Regions from separate parts of the Streptomyces sp. NPDC127108 genome, predicted to be linked through region 3. Evidence: riboswitches for the same ligand, from Rfam matches in the RefSeq annotation. Region 3 holds a riboswitch; each other region holds the start of a gene.
The links. A riboswitch is a leader RNA that binds a small molecule or an ion and turns the genes downstream of it on or off. The one in region 3 is predicted to bind thiamine pyrophosphate.
Positions count from the first base shown of each region.

Region 1 (5,435 bases), on a different contig from region 3:
ATCAGCGAGGACCTGCGGGTTCTCGTGGTGTTCTCGCCGCCGGAGCGGTGAGGCGGCTTGTGGGTGCCCGGCTCTCAGGGCCGCGGCCTCAGGGTTCCCTAGGGGGCGAGTCAGGGGAGGACAAGGGATCGCACGGCCCCGAACTGGCTTTTTCCGACCTAGCATCGAATGCGTGAAGTGGGAAATCTGCACAGGAGCGGAGTTTCCCGGCGGTCGCGGAGATCCCGTGGCACCGCGACAGCTGTCGTAGCGCCGTCGAAGCGCGGGCGGTAACAGAATCTGCGGAGAAAGGTGAGGACGAGGGCAATGCGAGAGATCTTCGCGGGTATGCCGTGGTGGGTGAAGTGGATCGCGGTGCCGGTCATCGCGCTGGTGGTCTTCGGCGGGCTGATAGCGAGCGTCGTCGGCTTCGTCTTCGGCCTGCTCTTCAAGCTGCTGCTGTTCGTGGCCCTGGTGGGCGGACTTGTCTACGTCGTACGGAAGTTCATATCCAGCTCGTCCTCGTCCCGAAGCGACTGGTGAAGTTCTGTAGCGACTGGTGAAAGGGAAAGCAAGGGTTCCCTCCCCAGGGGGAAGTTTTCTGTCACAGCGCCCCTCACCGGTGGCCAAGGGTTAGAGTCCGAAAACCGACGCGGGGGGCGATCCCCGTAGGCGGGCCCACTACCCCCACTCGTCTGCCTCCGGGCGCGGGTGGTCCCCCCTGTGCTTCGGGAGTGACCCATGGCCTCGGTTGACGACGCGCCCCCGGACGTCCGGTCCACCGATCCCGAAGGCGAAGCCGTTTCGGGCGAAGGACCGTCAACTCCCGCGAGCAGAGGGCTCCTTACGGGCAGCAGCCCCGGAGCACTCTCCGACGCCGCCCCCTCTGGCGTCGGACCCACACTCATCGGCTCCGTGCAGCGGGCGATGCGCCTCCTGGAGGCGGCCGCCACGCACCCCGCCGGAGCCCCCGCGAAGCAGCTGGCCCGCGAGGCGGGCCTGGCCCTGCCGACCGCGTACCACCTGCTGCGGACCCTGAGCCACGAGGGCTATCTGCGCCGGGAGAAGGGCGTGTTCCTGCTCGGCGACGCGGCGGAGCGGCTGAGCGCGGGAGCGGTGGAGCAGAACCGCCGAGCCATGATCGGCGAAACCCTGGAGCACTGGCGCGACGCCATCGGCGTGCCCGTGTACTTCGCCATCTACCGCGAGGGCGAGATCGAGATCGTGTCCGTCGCCGACACCTCGGGCAATCCGGCCGTCGAGGAGTGGGCCGACTTCCGCGAGACCGGTCACGCCCACGCGATCGGGCAGTGCCTCCTCGCCCAACTCGACGACGCGGCACGGCGGGACCACCTCGACCGCCACCCGGTCCGCTCGCTCACCCCGAACACGGTGCGTGACGACCGGGCGTTCCTGAGGCGGCTGGAAGCGGTGGGGCGGATGACGCCCGTGGCGGAGTATCAGGAGTACGCGCTCGGGACGGTCTGCGCCGCGCTCCCGGTCACGGTGGGCACCACCGCGGCCACGGTGGCGATCTCCGTTCCGTCGTCGCAGGCGGGCCGTCTGGTGCCGGCGACACGGCTGTTGCAGGAGGAACTCGGAAAGCTACTAAGGACACTCGCCTTCTCTATCAGCATCTGAAAACTCACTCCTTGTGATCTGGTGTGCACGTTAAGCAAGATGCCATGAGTGTCAGGGAGTTGGTTCCTGCCACCACCAGGCCAAATGACGGGGTAGGCGGCGATGCGCGAGTCGGTGCAGGCAGAGGTCATGATGAGCTTCCTCGTTTCGGAGGAGCTGTCGTTCCGCATCCCGGTGGAGCTGCGGTACGAGACGCGCGATCCCTACGCCGTGCGGCTGACCTTCCACCTCCCCGGCGACGTCCCGGTGACCTGGGCCTTCGGGCGGGAACTCCTGGTCGACGGGGTGAGCGGGGCGTGCGGTGACGGGGACGTGCGGATCGCGCCGATCGACTCCGAGCACTCCGACGAAGTGCTGATCCGGCTTCAAGTGGGCCAGGACCAGGCACTGTTCAGGGTGGGCATCCCGCCGCTGCTCGCCTTCCTCGACCGGACGGACAAGCTGGTGCCGCTGGGGCAGGAGCGGACGCTGGTGGACTTCGAGACACACCTCGACGAGGCCCTGGACCGGATCCTCGCGGAGGAGCAGAGCGCGGGCTGAAGGGCGGCCGGTTCCTCAAAGGCACTGGCTGTTGGCAGATCGGGGCATTTCATGGCATCGCCGCTGCGGGGTGTCACGTCTTGCGGCGGCGGCCCTTTCCGGCGAGGGAGGGGCGGCGGGGCGCCGGTCGGGCGGAGGGGGCCGTGGGCGCGGTGCCGGACGGCGGGGCCGTGGGGGCCTCCGCCGGGGCGGGGCCGGGGCCTGAGCGGTCGGCGGAGACGACCAGGGCCGCGAGAGCGGTGGTGACGGGGACGGAGGCGACGAGGCCGATGGAGCCGATGAGGGTGCGGACGATCTCCTCGGCGACCAGCTCGCTGTTGGCGACGGTGCCCACGCTGCTCTGGGCGATGGAGAAGAGCAGCAGAAGGGGCAGGGCGGCGCCCGCGTAGGCGAGGACGAGGGTGTTGACGACCGAGGCGATGTGGTCGCGGCCGATGCGGATGCCCGCGCGGTACAGGCCGCGCCAGCCCATCGACGGGTTGGCCTGGTGCAGCTCCCAGACCGCGGAGGTCTGGGTGACGGTGACGTCGTCGAGGACGCCGAGCGAGCCGATGATGACGCCCGCGAGCAGCAGGCCGCTCATGTCGATGTCGGGATAGAGGCCGTGGATCAGACCGGTGTTGTCGTCCGTGTTGCCGGTCAGGGAGGCCCAGCCGATGAACAGGGAGCCGAGCAGTCCGATGAGCAGGAGGGAGATCAGGGTGCCGAGCACCGCGACCGAGGTGCGTGCCGTCAGGCCGTGGCACATGTAGAGCGCGCACAGCATGATGGCGCTCGCGCCGATCACGGCGACGACCAGGGGGTTCGAGCCCTGCAGGATCGCGGGGAGGATGAAGAAGGTCAGGACCAGGAAGCTCACCGCGAGGGCGACCAGGGCCATGACGCCGCGCAGCCGTCCCACCACGACGACGGCCAGGGCGAAGATGCCGGCGAGCAGGGCCATCGGGAGCTTGCGGTTCACGTCGGTGACCGAGTACTGCAGGTCCTTGGGGGCCTTGGGCTCATAGGCGACCACCACGTCCTGGCCGGCGCGCAGTTGCCGGGGCGAGTCGGGCTGGACGATCTCCGTGAAGGTGCGGCCCTTGTCCGGGCCGCTGGTGACCTTGACCGTGGCCCGGCCGCAGGTGCCCTCCGCGCGGGACTGCGCGGACTGGCCCTCGGCGGTGGAGGTGTCGCCGTTGGGCGGGGTCTGCGAGGCGTTGAGGTCCTTGCAGGGGAGCTTCTCCAGCTTCGTCACGGTCGCCGACTGGGTCTGCCGGTCGAAGCCGACGCCGGTGCGTTCGTGGGCCGGGGCCCCGCCGGGCCACAGCACCACGAGGCCGACGAGGACCGCGGTGGCGAAAGGGATCAGGACGGCGGCGATGACCTTGCGCAGATGCTGGGACACGGGGGCGGCGGGGCCGTGGTTGTGGGAGTGGCCGTGGGGGTGGCCGTGCGGCTCCGGGGCGGGGGGTCCGGTGGGCGGCTGTGTGGTGGTCACGGCCCGATCATCGCAAGAACGGCGGGGGCCCTCTGTTCACCGCGCCCGACAGGACGCTAGCGTGGAGGCACCTTTGCAATCGCGGGAGCTCGGAGCACCGGGCTGAGAGGGCGCTGACCTCCGTACGAACGGCCACGAACCGGTTCGTACCGTACGGAAGCCGCTGCGTCGACCGCCGAACCTGTTACCGGGTAATGCCGGCGTAGGGAGTAGGTCTCATGACCACATCGGACGCACGCACGCCTGCCTCCAGCACGCCCGAGGGCGCGGAGGCCGGGAAGTCCATCGGCTGGCACAAGGCGTACGTCGAGGGCTCGCGCCCCGACCTGCGGGTGCCGGTCCGCCAGGTGCACCTCACCAACGGCAAGGCCGTCACGCTGTACGACACCTCGGGTCCGTACACCGACCCGTCGGCCGAGACCGACGTCCGCCGCGGCCTGCCGCCGCTGCGGGAGAACTGGATCATCGCCCGCGGCGACACCGAGGAGTACGCGGGCCGCCCGCCCCGTCCCGAGGACGACGGCATCAAGCACACCTCGCCGCGCGGCGGGCTCAAGAACCTCGACGCGGTCTTCCCCGGCCGCCCGCGCCAGCCGCGCCGGGGCCGCCAGGGACAGACGGTCACGCAGCTCGCGTACGCCCGTCGCGGCGAGATCACACCCGAGATGGAGTTCATCGGGATCCGCGAGAACATGGACCCCGAGATCGTGCGCGCCGAGGTCGCCGCGGGCCGTGCCGTGATCCCGGCGAACGTGAACCACCCGGAGATCGAGCCGATGATCATCGGCAAGAAGTTCCTGGTGAAGGTCAACGCCAACATCGGCAACTCCGCGGTCACCTCCTCCATCGAGGAGGAGGTGGACAAGATGACCTGGGCGACCCAGTGGGGCGCCGACACGGTCATGGACCTGTCCACAGGGCGCAACATCCACACGACCCGCGAGTGGGTCCTGCGCAACTCCCCCGTGCCCATCGGCACCGTGCCGCTCTACCAGGCCCTGGAGAAGGTCGACGGCAGGGCCGAGGAGCTGAGCTGGGAGATCTACAAGGACACGGTCATCGAGCAGGCCGAGCAGGGCGTGGACTACATGACGGTGCACGCGGGCGTGCGCCTTCCGTACGTCCCCCTGACCGCCAACCGCAAGACCGGCATCGTCTCGCGCGGCGGCTCGATCATGGCGGCGTGGTGCCTCGCGCACCACAAGGAGAGCTTCCTGTACGAGCACTTCGAGGAGCTGTGCGAGATCCTCGCGGCGTACGACGTGACGTACTCGCTCGGCGACGGGCTGCGCCCCGGTTCGATCGCGGATGCCAACGACGAGGCGCAGTTCGCGGAGCTGCGCACGCTCGGGGAACTCAACCAGATCGCCAAGCGTCACAACGTACAGACGATGATCGAGGGCCCCGGTCACGTCCCGATGCACAAGATCAAGGAGAACATCGACCTCCAGCAGGAGATCTGCGAGGAGGCCCCGTTCTACACGCTCGGCCCGCTCACCACGGACATCGCGCCCGCCTACGACCACATCACCTCCGGCATCGGCGCCGCGATGATCGGCTGGTGGGGCACGGCGATGCTCTGCTACGTCACGCCCAAGGAGCACCTCGGCCTGCCCAACCGCGACGACGTGAAGACCGGCGTCATCACGTACAAGATCGCGGCACACGCGGCGGACCTCGCCAAGGGCCACCCGGGCGCACAGGACTGGGACGACGCCCTCTCCGACGCCCGCTTCGAGTTCCGCTGGGAGGACCAGTTCAACCTGGCCCTCGACCCGGTCACGGCACGGGAGTT
Region 1 covers NZ_JBHXTE010000025.1:33,208-38,642, forward strand. The annotation lists gene ACFVHO_RS21955 (cupin domain-containing protein) at 1-51, shown strand, start outside; gene ACFVHO_RS21960 (DUF5326 family protein) at 307-522, shown strand; gene ACFVHO_RS21965 (IclR family transcriptional regulator) at 907-1,620, shown strand; gene ACFVHO_RS21970 (SsgA family sporulation/cell division regulator) at 1,723-2,160, shown strand; gene ACFVHO_RS21975 (YibE/F family protein) at 2,234-3,640, opposite strand; TPP riboswitch at 3,712-3,866, shown strand; gene thiC (phosphomethylpyrimidine synthase ThiC) at 3,859-5,435, shown strand, end outside.
Region 1: another riboswitch for thiamine pyrophosphate. It lies ahead of thiC (phosphomethylpyrimidine synthase ThiC); the one in region 3 lies ahead of thiO (glycine oxidase ThiO).

Region 2 (5,435 bases), on a different contig from region 3:
CACCGCGACCGGCAGCGTCGGGTTGTCCGGCCGGGCGATGAACACCGTGGCGCCGAACTCGCCGAGCGACACCGCGAACGCGAAGCCCGCCGCGATCAGGAGCGCCCGCCGCACCAGCGGAAAGTCGACCTCCCGCCAGGCCCGCAGCGGCGAGGCGCCGAGGACGGCCGCGGCCTCGCGCAGCCGCCCGTCCACCGCGCGCAGGACGGGCAGCATGGTGCGGACGACGAACGGCACTCCCACCAGCGCCTGCGCGAGCGGCACCAGGAACCAGGACGCCCGCAGGTCGAGCGGCGGCTCGTCCAGCGTGATCAGGAAGCCGAAGCCGACGGTCACCGCGGACACACCGAGCGGCAGCATCAGGAGCGCGTCGAACCCGCGCACGAACCGCCCCGCACGCCGGGTGAGCGCGGCCGCGGCGAGCCCGCCGACGACCACCGCGATGGCCGTGGCGACGACGGCGTACCGCAGCGAGTTCCCGATCGCGTCGATGGCCGGGACGAGGAACGCCCCGCCGTCGGCCGACCGCAGCGTCTCGTAGTACAGGAATCCGAAGCCGTCGGGCCCGTCGAACGACCGCTCCACCAGGACGCCGAGCGGCAGCAGGATCAGGAGCGCGACGGTCAGGAACACGAAGCCGAGCAGGCTCCACTGCCCGGCACCGCGCGGCCGCCGCACCGTCGCCGAGGCATCCACCAGCTTCAGCGCGCTCTCGCGCCGGCGCACCGTCCAGGCGTGCACGGCGAGGACCGCTCCGACCGCCGCGAACTGCACGATCGTGAGGACGGCGGCGGTCGGCAGGTCGAGGAGCTGCGCGGTCTGCCGGTAGATCTCGACTTCGAGGGTCGAGTACGCGGGTCCGCCGAGGATCTGGACGACGCCGAACGACGTGAACGTGAACAGGAAGACCATCAGCGCGGCCGCCGCGACGGCGGGAGCGAGCGCGGGCAGCGTCACCGTCCGCCAGGCACGCGCGCGGGACGCGCCGAGCATCCGCGCGGCCTCCTCCTGGCGCGGGTCGAGCTGCGCCCAGAGCCCGCCGACGGTGCGGACGACGACGGCGTAGTTGAAGAAGACGTGCGCGAGCAGGATCGCCCACACCGTCGTGTCCAGGCGCATCCCCCACAGCTCGTCGAAGAGGCCGCCGCGCCCGATCAGCGCGAGGAAGGCCGTGCCGACGACGACCGTCGGCAGCACGAACGGCACGGTGACGACGGCCCGGAGCAGTTGTTTGCCGGGGAAGTCGAAGCGTGCGAAGACGTACGCGCCGGGGAGCGCGATGAGGAGCGTGAGCCCGGTCGACGCGAGTGCCTGCCAGGTGGTGAACCACAGGACCTGCTGGATGTCGGACTGCCCGAGCACCTCGGTGATCCGTCCGAGCCGCCAGCTCCCGTCCGGCTTCAGGCCGCGCGCGACGATCGCGGCGACCGGGTAGGCGAAGAAGACGCCGAAGAACGCGACGGGCAGGGCCATCAGACCGAGCCGCGCCGCGCTCCCCCGCCACCTCCCGGGAAGGCCCCGACGGGCCTTCCCGGAGCGGGACTCGGCTACTTCAGAACGAGCGAGGTCCACGACTTGACCCACTGCTCACGGTTGTCGGCGATCTTCTTGGGGGCCATCGTCTGCGGCTTGTCGACCGTCACGCCGAACTTCCGGAACAGTTCGGGCGTCTGCGCGGCCTTCACCACCGGGTTCACGAACATCTGGAGCGGCATGTCGTCCTGGAACTTCTTGCTGATCATGAAGTCGAGGAGTGCCTTGCCGCCCTTCTCGTTCTTCGCGCCCTTGAGCAGGCCCGCGTACTCGATCTGGCGGAAGCAGGTGCCGGTGGCGACACCCGTCGGCGCCTCCTTGGGCTGCGGCTTGGCGTAGAGCACCTCGACGGGCGGCGACGAGGCGTACGACACGACGAGCGGCCGGTCGCCCTTGGCCTTCTTGCCCCCGGCCGAGCCGGAGAACTCCTCGTTGTAGGCCTGCTCCCAGCCGTCGACGACCTTGACGCCGTTGGCCTTCAGCTTCTTCCAGTACGACTCCCAGCCGTCGTCGCCGTACTTCGCGGCGGTGCCGAGCACGAAGCCGAGGCCGGGCGAGGAGGTCGAGGCGTTCTCGGTGACGAGGAGGTTCTTGTACTGGGGCTTGATCAGGTCGTCGAGCGTCTTCGGCGGCGCGAGCTTCTTGTCGGCGAAGTACTTCTTGTCGTAGTTCACGCAGATGTCGCCGGAGTCGATGGGCGTGACGCCCTTCTCGCCCCCGGCGAGCCGGTACTGCGGCAGGACCATGTCCGCGCCCTTGGCCTCGTACGGCTCGAAGACGCCGTTGTCGAGGGCACGCGACAGCAGGGTGTTGTCGACGCCGAAGAAGACGTCGCCCTGCGGGTTGCCCTTGGACAGGATCGCCTTGTTCACGGCCTGCCCGGCGTCGCCGTCCTCCAGGATCTTGACCTTGTAGCCGGAGGTCTTCTCGAAGTCCTTCAGGACGCTCTTGGAGACGTTGAAGGAGTCGTGCGTCACGAGGGTCACGGACTTGGAGTCCGAGCCCTTGGAGCCGCTGTCCGAGCCGCACGCGGTGACCGCGACGAGCCCGAGGCCCACGGCGACCGCCGTGACCGAGGCCCTCTTCACCGAGGCCTTCTTTGTGGTGCTCACGAAAAACATCCTCCTGGAGTTGACCAGGAAGAGACGCGGCCCCGCCCGGGACCGACGGATCGGAGTCCCGGGCAGGGCGCAACAGCTTGAGTAGCGACCGAACTTCCTACCCAGAATGACCTGGGCGAGGTTCAGAGGGTCTGCGGCCGATACCGCACTCTCAGCGCTGTGGCGCTCCCCTGTCGGAATATGCAGATGTGGTTACGCCCGCAAGACTACCTCTCGGCCGCCGCGAGCTGCCCGCACGCCCCGTCGATCTCCTGACCGCGGGTGTCACGGACGGTGACCGGCACCCCGTGGGCCGCGATGGCCTCGACGAAGGCCTTCTCGTCCTCGGGCCGCGAGGCCGTCCACTTCGAGCCGGGCGTCGGGTTCAGCGGGATCAGATTGACGTGCACCGGCTTGCCCCTGAGCAGCCGCCCGAGCCGGTCACCGCGCCATGCCTGGTCGTTGATGTCCCGGATCAGCGCGTACTCGATGGACAGGCGGCGGCCCGACTTGGCCGCGTACTCCCAGCCCGCGTCCAGGACCTCGCGCACCTTCCAGCGCGTGTTGACCGGGACCAGGGTGTCGCGCAGCTCGTCGTCGGGCGCGTGCAGCGAGATGGCGAGGCGGCACTTGAAGCCCTCGTCCGCGAACCGGTGGATGGCGGGCACCAGGCCGACCGTGGACACGGTGATGCCGCGCTGCGAGAGGCCCACGCCGTCCGGCTCGGGGTCGGTGAGGCGGCGGATCGCGCCGGTCACGCGGTTGTAGTTCGCCAGCGGCTCGCCCATGCCCATGAAGACGATGTTCGACAGGCGGGCCGGGCCGCCCGGGATCTCGCCGTCGCGCAGGGCCCGCATCCCGTCGACGATCTGGTGCACGATCTCGGCGGTCGACAGGTTCCGGTCGAGGCCGGCCTGGCCCGTGGCGCAGAACGGGCAGTTCATCCCGCAGCCGGCCTGGGAGCTGATGCACATGGTGACCCGGTCGGGGTAGCGCATGAGCACCGACTCCACGAGCGTGCCGTCGAAGAGCCGCCACAGCGTCTTGCGGGTGGTGTCGTCGTCACAGCTGATGTGCCGCACCACCGACATCAGCTCCGGAAGCAGCGCCTCCTGGAGCTTGCCGCGCGCACCGGCCGGGATGTCCGTCCACTGCTCGGGGTCGTGGGCGTACCGGGCGAAGTAGTGCTGCGAGAGCTGCTTGGCGCGGAACGGCTTCTCGCCGGTCGCGGCGACGGCTTCCTTCCGCTCGGCGGGCGTGAGGTCGGCGAGGTGCCGCGGCGGCTTCTTGGCTCCACGGGGGGCGACGAAAGTGAGTTCTCCGGGCTTAGGCATGGTGCGTCCATTGTCCCAGAGATACGAAGAGGGGCCCGCATCCTGTGGATAACGGACCCCTTCGCACAAAACCGCAGGTCAGCCGGTGCTGACCTGCGACGAGGATCAGCCGGTGCCGACGAACGCCACAAGCAGCAGCCACACCACCGGAGCCGTCGGCAGCAGGGAGTCGAGCCGGTCCATGATCCCGCCGTGACCGGGCAGCAGCGTGCCCATGTCCTTGATGCCCAGGTCCCGCTTGATCATCGACTCGCCGAGGTCGCCGAGCGTCGCGCTCGCCGCCACCGCGAGGCCGATGAGCAGGCCCTGCCACCAGGTCCCGTCGTCGATCAGGAAGTGCATGCACAGCGCACCCGCCGCCATCGCGAAGGTCACCGCGCCGAGCAGGCCCTCGCGGGTCTTGCCGGGGCTGATGCGCGGAGCGAGCTTGTGCTTGCCGAAGCGCCAGCCGATCGCGTACGCGCCGGTGTCGCTGACCACCGTGAGGACCAGGAAGGTCAGCACCCGCTGCGGGCCGTCGTCCGCGGTGAGCATCAGCGCGACGAACGTCGCGAGGAACGGGACGTAGAAGGCCGCGAAGACACCGGCCGTGACGTCCTTCAGATAGCCCTCGGGCGGCTCGGTCATCCGCCAGACGAGTACCGCGAGGGCGGTCAGCGCCATCGCCACCCAGGCGCCCTCGGCCCCGCGGACGTACCCGGCGACAACCATCGCGGCGCCGCCCACCGCGAGCGGTACGAGCGGCGCCTTGATGCCCTTGCGCTCTTCGAGGCGTGACGTCAGCTCCCAGAGGCCGACCACCACGGCGACCGCTATGACGCCGACGAAGACGGCCTTGACGATGAACAGCGAGGCGACGATGACCGCGCCGAGACCCACGCCGACACCTATGGCCGCCCCGAGGTCACGGCCCGCGCTCTTCTTCTTCGGCGGGGCTGGGGCGGGCTGTGCTGCGCCGGTCATGGGCTCCTGCGGCTTCTGCGCGGAGTGCGCTGAGGGCGCGGGCGGCATCCCGTCACGGCACAGGGGGCCGCTCGACTGAGCAGCCCCCCGGTCGTCGTCCTGGTGTCCGCCGCTCGCGGCTACGTCGGGAACGATGGGCATGGGCTGAGTCTCCGAAGGAGTCAGTGCATCCTGCGCATCGTATGCGGGACCCGCCGGGGCAGCACCCTGGACCGGTCCCTGGTCGGGCGCCCCCCAGTACCCGGCTCTGGACGGCGCCCCCCAGGAAGTGTCGTTCACGGAATTCGGATTCCTCAGACCTAGATCGGACGTCGAGTCGGACTCGATCAGACCTCGAGCAGCTCGGCTTCCTTGTGCTTGAGGAGCTCGTCCACCTGGGCGACGTACTTGGCGGTGGTGTCGTCGAGCTCCTTCTCCGCGCGGCGGCCCTCGTCCTCACCGACGTCGCCGTCCTTGATGGCCTTGTCGATGGTTTCCTTGGCCTTGCGACGGACCGAGCGGATCG
Region 2 covers NZ_JBHXTE010000004.1:221,805-227,239, reverse strand. The annotation lists gene ACFVHO_RS05620 (ABC transporter permease) at 1-1,572, opposite strand, end outside; gene ACFVHO_RS05615 (thiamine ABC transporter substrate binding subunit) at 1,548-2,654, opposite strand; TPP riboswitch at 2,731-2,836, opposite strand; gene rlmN (23S rRNA (adenine(2503)-C(2))-methyltransferase RlmN) at 2,861-3,967, opposite strand; gene ACFVHO_RS05605 (phosphatidate cytidylyltransferase) at 4,073-5,209, opposite strand; gene frr (ribosome recycling factor) at 5,257-5,435, opposite strand, start outside.
Region 2: another riboswitch for thiamine pyrophosphate. It lies ahead of ACFVHO_RS05615 (thiamine ABC transporter substrate binding subunit); the one in region 3 lies ahead of thiO (glycine oxidase ThiO).

Region 3 (5,435 bases):
GGGTGCCTACGAGGCCCTTGACCACCTTGTCGCCGTCGATGAAGGCGGCGGGCACCTGCAGCGCGCGGTTCTCACCGCGGCGCACGGCGATCAGCTGGCCCTCCTTGACCAGCTGGCGCACGCGCGTCACCTCCACGTCGAGCATCTCTGCGATGTCGGGGAGGTGCAGCCAGGCGGGGACGAGAGCATCGGTCTTTGCGTCAATCTCGGTCACGGATCAAGCGTGCCATTTCTGGCCGGGGGCCGGTAGCGGGGGTGGGGTGCCCTTGCACCCCACAGTGCCCCATGGGGGTATTGAGGCCCGAGTGGCCCTCGAGGTGACCCGGAACCGGGGGCTGTGCCCACCCGTTCCGCCCTCTGGGCGGCCCGGCTGCCGACAGGGTGATGGCCCCCGGACGGGGGGATCCACCACCGAGCGGCGGGCCAGGGCAGGACCGTCAGCCGTTCGACGGCTGAACGAGGCGGTGGTGGGAGAGAGTCCGGTCAGGGGGCGGCGGCGCGCTTCAGGGGGGTCGCCGGGTCCGCCGCCAGGGTCGGGTCCAGGCGGGCGCCGGACTCGATCAGTTTTCGGCCCTGGGCCAGGTCGCGGGGGCGGCCCACCGCCAGGAGGGCGGCGAGGGCGCCGTCCCGGAGCCAGCAGACCGACCAGGCGGAGGTCGTGGGGTCGCCGCGCCAGATCAGCTCGTCGCCGGGGGCGTGCTGCCCCGCGTACTGGACGAAGCGGCCGAACTGCTCGGACCAGAAGTACGGGACGGGGTCGTACGCCGTCGGGCTCTCGCCCACGATGGCGGCGGCGACCGTGCGCGGGCCCTGGACGGCGTTGTCCCAGTGGTGCACGAGCAGCCGCTCGCCGTACCGCCGCGAGGGGAAGGACGCGCAGTCGCCGACCGCGTACACGTCGGGCGCGGACGTGCGCAGGTGGTCGTCGGCCAGCACCTCGTGGTGGGCGCCGAGCGCGATGCCGGAGCCCGCGAGCCACGCCGTCGCGGGCCGCGCGCCGATGCCCACGACGACGGCGCCCGCGGGCAGCCGCGTGCCGTCGTCGAGGAACACCGCGCCGGGCTCGACGCGCTCCACGCGCGCGTTGGTGCGCAGTTCGGCCCCGGCGTCGGCGTACCAGGCCGCCATCGGCGCCGCGACCTCGGCGGGCAGCGCGCCCGCGAGCGGCCGGTCGGCGGCCTCCACCACCGTCACCGAGCAGCCCGCCTCCCGCGCCGCCGTGGCGAACTCGGCGCCGATCCAGCCCGCGCCGACGACCACGACGTCGTGCTGCTCGGCGAGGACCGGCCGCAGCCGCTCGGCGTCGTCGAGGGTGCGCAGCAGATGCACACCGGGGACGCCCTCGGAGCCGGGCAGGCGGATCGGTTCGGCTCCGGTCGCGAGGACCAGGCTGTCGTACGCGACCGGGCCCGCCTCGGTGTCCAGTTCGTGGTCGGCGGGGCGGACGCCGGTGACGTCGACGCCGAGCCGCAGGTCGACGCCGAGGGCCTCGAAGTCGATGTCGAAGGCCGAGCCCTCCGCCTTGCCGAGCAGCACCGCCTTCGACAGCGGCGGCCGGTCGTACGGCTGATGGGGCTCCGCGCCGATCAGCGTGACCGTGCCCGCGAACCCCTGCTCGCGCAGCGCCACGGCGGACTGCACCCCGGCCATCCCGGCGCCGACGATCACCACGCGCCGCCCCGACTCCACCCTCTTCTGGTCCTCGCTCACCCGATCAACTGTAGGGCGGCGCCCCCGCCCACGGACACGACGGGCTTAACCGCCCCCGGGACGACGGGCTACGCTGGCCGTGCAGAGCACTCGCGGGAGCCCGGACGCACCGGGCTGAGAGGGAGGCTGGGACGGCCTCCGACCGTACGAACCTGATCCGGGTCATGCCGGCGAAGGGAGGGGCTGGACGCCCATGCGTTCCCGTACGAATCCAGATCCACGACCGGGCACGAGTCCGGACGCGAGCACACGCACCAGTACGCGGCCGAGCACGAGTCCGGACGCGAGCACACGCACCAGTACACGGTCGAGCACGAGGCCGCCCACGAGCGCGGCCACGAACACCGACGTCCTGGTCATCGGCGGCGGTGTCATCGGGCTCGTCACCGCCTGGCGGGCCGCGCAGCGCGGTCTCGCCGTCACCGTCGTCGACCCCGAGCCGGGCGGCGGCGCGGCGCAGGTCGCGGCGGGCATGCTGGCCGCCGTCACCGAACTCCACCACGGCGAGCAGACCCTGCTCGGCCTCAACCTCGCCTCCGCGCGCCGCTATCCGGACTTCGTGGCCGAGCTGACGGAGGCGACCGGACACGACGTCGGCTATCGCGCGTGCGGCACGCTCGCCGTCGCCCTCGACTCCGACGACCGCGCCCACCTGCGCGAACTGCACGCCCTCCAGCAGCGTTCGGGGCTCACACCGGAGTGGCTGAACGGCCGCGAGTGCCGGCGCCTGGAGCCGATGCTCGCTCCGGGGGTACGGGGCGGGCTGCGCGTCGACGACGACCACCAGGTCGACCCGCGCAGGCTCGCGGCCGCCCTCGTCGTGGCCTGCGAGGAGGCCGGGGTGACGTTCACGCGCGCGTGGGCGCGGGAGCTCTCGGTCGTACGGGAGCGGGCCACCGGCGCCGTCCTCGCCGACGGGACCGCGCTGGCCGCCGGGCAGACGGTGCTCGCCGGGGGCAGCCTCAGCGGGCGGCTCGCGGGGGTGCCTCGCGACGTACTGCCACCGGTGCGGCCCGTGAAGGGGCAGGTGCTGCGGCTTACGGTGCCGGGGCGGTACGCGCCGTTCCTCCACCGCACCGTGCGGGCCGTCGTGCGCGGCAGCCACGTCTACCTGGTGCCGCGCGTCAGCGGTGAGCTGGTCGTCGGCGCGACCAGCGAGGAGCTGGGCTGGGACACCACGGTCACGGCGGGCGGCGTGTACGAACTGCTGCGCGACGCCCACGAACTCGTACCCGGCATCACGGAGCTGCCGCTCACGGAGACCCGCGCCGGACTGCGGCCCGCCTCCCCCGACAACGCGCCCCTCCTCGGCCCCACCGCGCTCCCCGGCCTGCACCTGGCCACCGGCCACTACCGCAACGGCGTCCTCCTGACGCCCGTCACCGGGGACGTCATGGCGCACGCGCTGGCCACGGGCGAACTGCCGGAGGTGGCAAGGGCGTTCACGCCGGACCGCTTCACGACGAGCCCACACCCACCCTTCGCACCCACCCCGCCCCCCACACCCCCTGCATCCCCCAAGGACCTCACGGAGCTGTCCGCATGACCACGCCGTTCGCCGTATTCGCCGTCTCCGTCAACGGAGAAGTACGAGACGTGGCCGCCGGGACCACGCTCGACACCGTCGTCTCCCAACTGTCCACCGCGCACTCCGGTGTCGCCGCCGCGCTCAACGAGACCGTCGTCCCGCGCGCGCAGTGGGCCGCCACCGCGCTCAGCGACGGCGACCGCGTCGAAGTCCTCACCGCCGTCCAGGGAGGCTGACGCACATGGCGGACGATCCCTTCGTCGTCGGCGGCCTCACCCTGTCGTCGCGACTGATCATGGGTACGGGCGGTGCGCCCAGCCTCGACGTCCTGGAGCGGTCCCTCGTCGCCTCCGGGACGGAGCTGACGACCGTCGCGATGCGGCGGCTCGACCCCGGCGTCCAGGGCTCCGTGCTGTCCGTCCTGGACCGGCTCGGCATCCGGGTGCTTCCGAACACGGCGGGCTGCTTCACCGCGGGCGAGGCCGTGCTCACCGCACGGCTCGCGCGGGAGGCCCTCGGCACCGACCTGGTGAAGCTGGAGGTCATCGCGGACGAGCGCACGCTGCTGCCGGACCCGGTGGAACTCCTCGACGCGGCCGAGGTCCTCGTCGACGACGGCTTCACGGTCCTGCCGTACACCAACGACGACCCCGTGCTCGCCCGGAAGCTGGAGGACGTGGGCTGCGCCGCCGTCATGCCCCTCGGCTCCCCCATCGGCTCCGGGCTCGGCATCCGCAACCCGCACAACTTCCAGCTCATCGTGGAGCAGGTGAGTGTCCCGGTGATCCTGGACGCCGGGGCCGGTACGGCGTCGGACGCGGCCCTCGCCATGGAGCTCGGCTGCGCCGGGGTGATGCTCGCGTCGGCCGTGACGCGGGCGCGGGAGCCCGTCCTCATGGCCGAGGCGATGCGCCACGGGGTCCTGGCGGGGCGCCTGGCCCACCTGGGCGGCCGCATCCCCCGACGCCACTTCGCCGAGGCCTCGTCCCCCACGGACGGCCGCGCGACCCTCGACCCGGAACGCCCGGCCTTCTGACCCCTCCCCCGGCAACCGCACCCGCCGCTCCGCGCCGGCCTCTCCCACCCGCCCACCCGTGACTGTTGTCCCCGGGTGCACGCGGGGCTGCCCGGTGCGGGGGCTGGGGTAGAGGCAGGGCCGAGGGCAACGGGAGGGGGCGGGGCCTGGGGCGGCCTAGGGGAAGCCGCACGTCGGGGGCAAGGGCAGCCGCCCGGCAGGGGAGGGCCTCGCCCCGGGGACAACAGTCACGGGTGGGCGGGTGGGAAGGCCGCGCGCAGCGCGGCCGTGCGGTTGCCGCGCCCTGCCCCGGGGGCAGCCCCACACCCGGAGCGCCCCCGCCGGGGCCCACAGCAACGGTTGGGCGGGCGGAAGCCCCCCGCGCACCGCGGCGCGGGGGTTGTCGGGATGGAGGAGAGGTCACCCCCGGGCACGGGGTGGTTCGGCGTCGGTCACAGGTGCGCTGCAGTCTCGCTGGTCCGGCGCCCGCGGGGGCGAGGCCCGAGGCGCCGCCTCGTAGACTCCCCCCGTGGACACGACCCTCAAGGACCCCCTCGTCGGGCAGGTGCTCGACGGCCGTTATCGCGTCGACGGACGGATCGCGGTCGGCGGGATGGCCACGGTCTACCGGGCCGTGGACACCCGCCTCGACCGCGTGCTCGCCCTGAAGGTGATGCACCCGACGCTGGCGGCCGACGCCTCGTTCGTCGACCGCTTCATCCGCGAGGCCAAGTCGGTGGCCCGCCTCGCGCACCCGAACGTGGTCGGGGTCTTCGACCAGGGCACCGACGGCGCGTACGTGTACCTGGCGATGGAGTACATCGCCGGCTGCACGCTCCGCGACGTACTGCGCGAGCGCGGCGCCCTGCGCCCCCGCGCCGCCCTGGACATCCTGGAGCCCGTGCTCGCCGCCCTCGGCGCCGCGCACCGCGCCGGTTTCGTGCACCGCGACATGAAGCCGGAGAACGTCCTCATAGGGGACGACGGCCGGGTGAAGGTCGCCGACTTCGGGCTCGTACGGGCCGTGGACTCCGTCACGAACACCACCGGCACGGTCCTCGGCACGGTCTCCTACCTCGCCCCGGAGCAGATCGAGCACGGCACGGCGGACACCCGCGTGGACGTGTACGCCTCCGGGGTCGTCCTGTACGAGATGCTGACCGGCGCCAAGCCGCACGGCGG
Region 3 covers NZ_JBHXTE010000011.1:5,520-10,954, forward strand. The annotation lists gene ACFVHO_RS11305 (Rv2175c family DNA-binding protein) at 1-214, opposite strand, end outside; gene ACFVHO_RS11310 (NAD(P)/FAD-dependent oxidoreductase) at 484-1,710, opposite strand; TPP riboswitch at 1,793-1,906, shown strand; gene thiO (glycine oxidase ThiO) at 1,904-3,256, shown strand; gene thiS (sulfur carrier protein ThiS) at 3,253-3,474, shown strand; gene ACFVHO_RS11325 (thiazole synthase) at 3,480-4,274, shown strand; gene pknB (Stk1 family PASTA domain-containing Ser/Thr kinase) at 4,783-5,435, shown strand, end outside.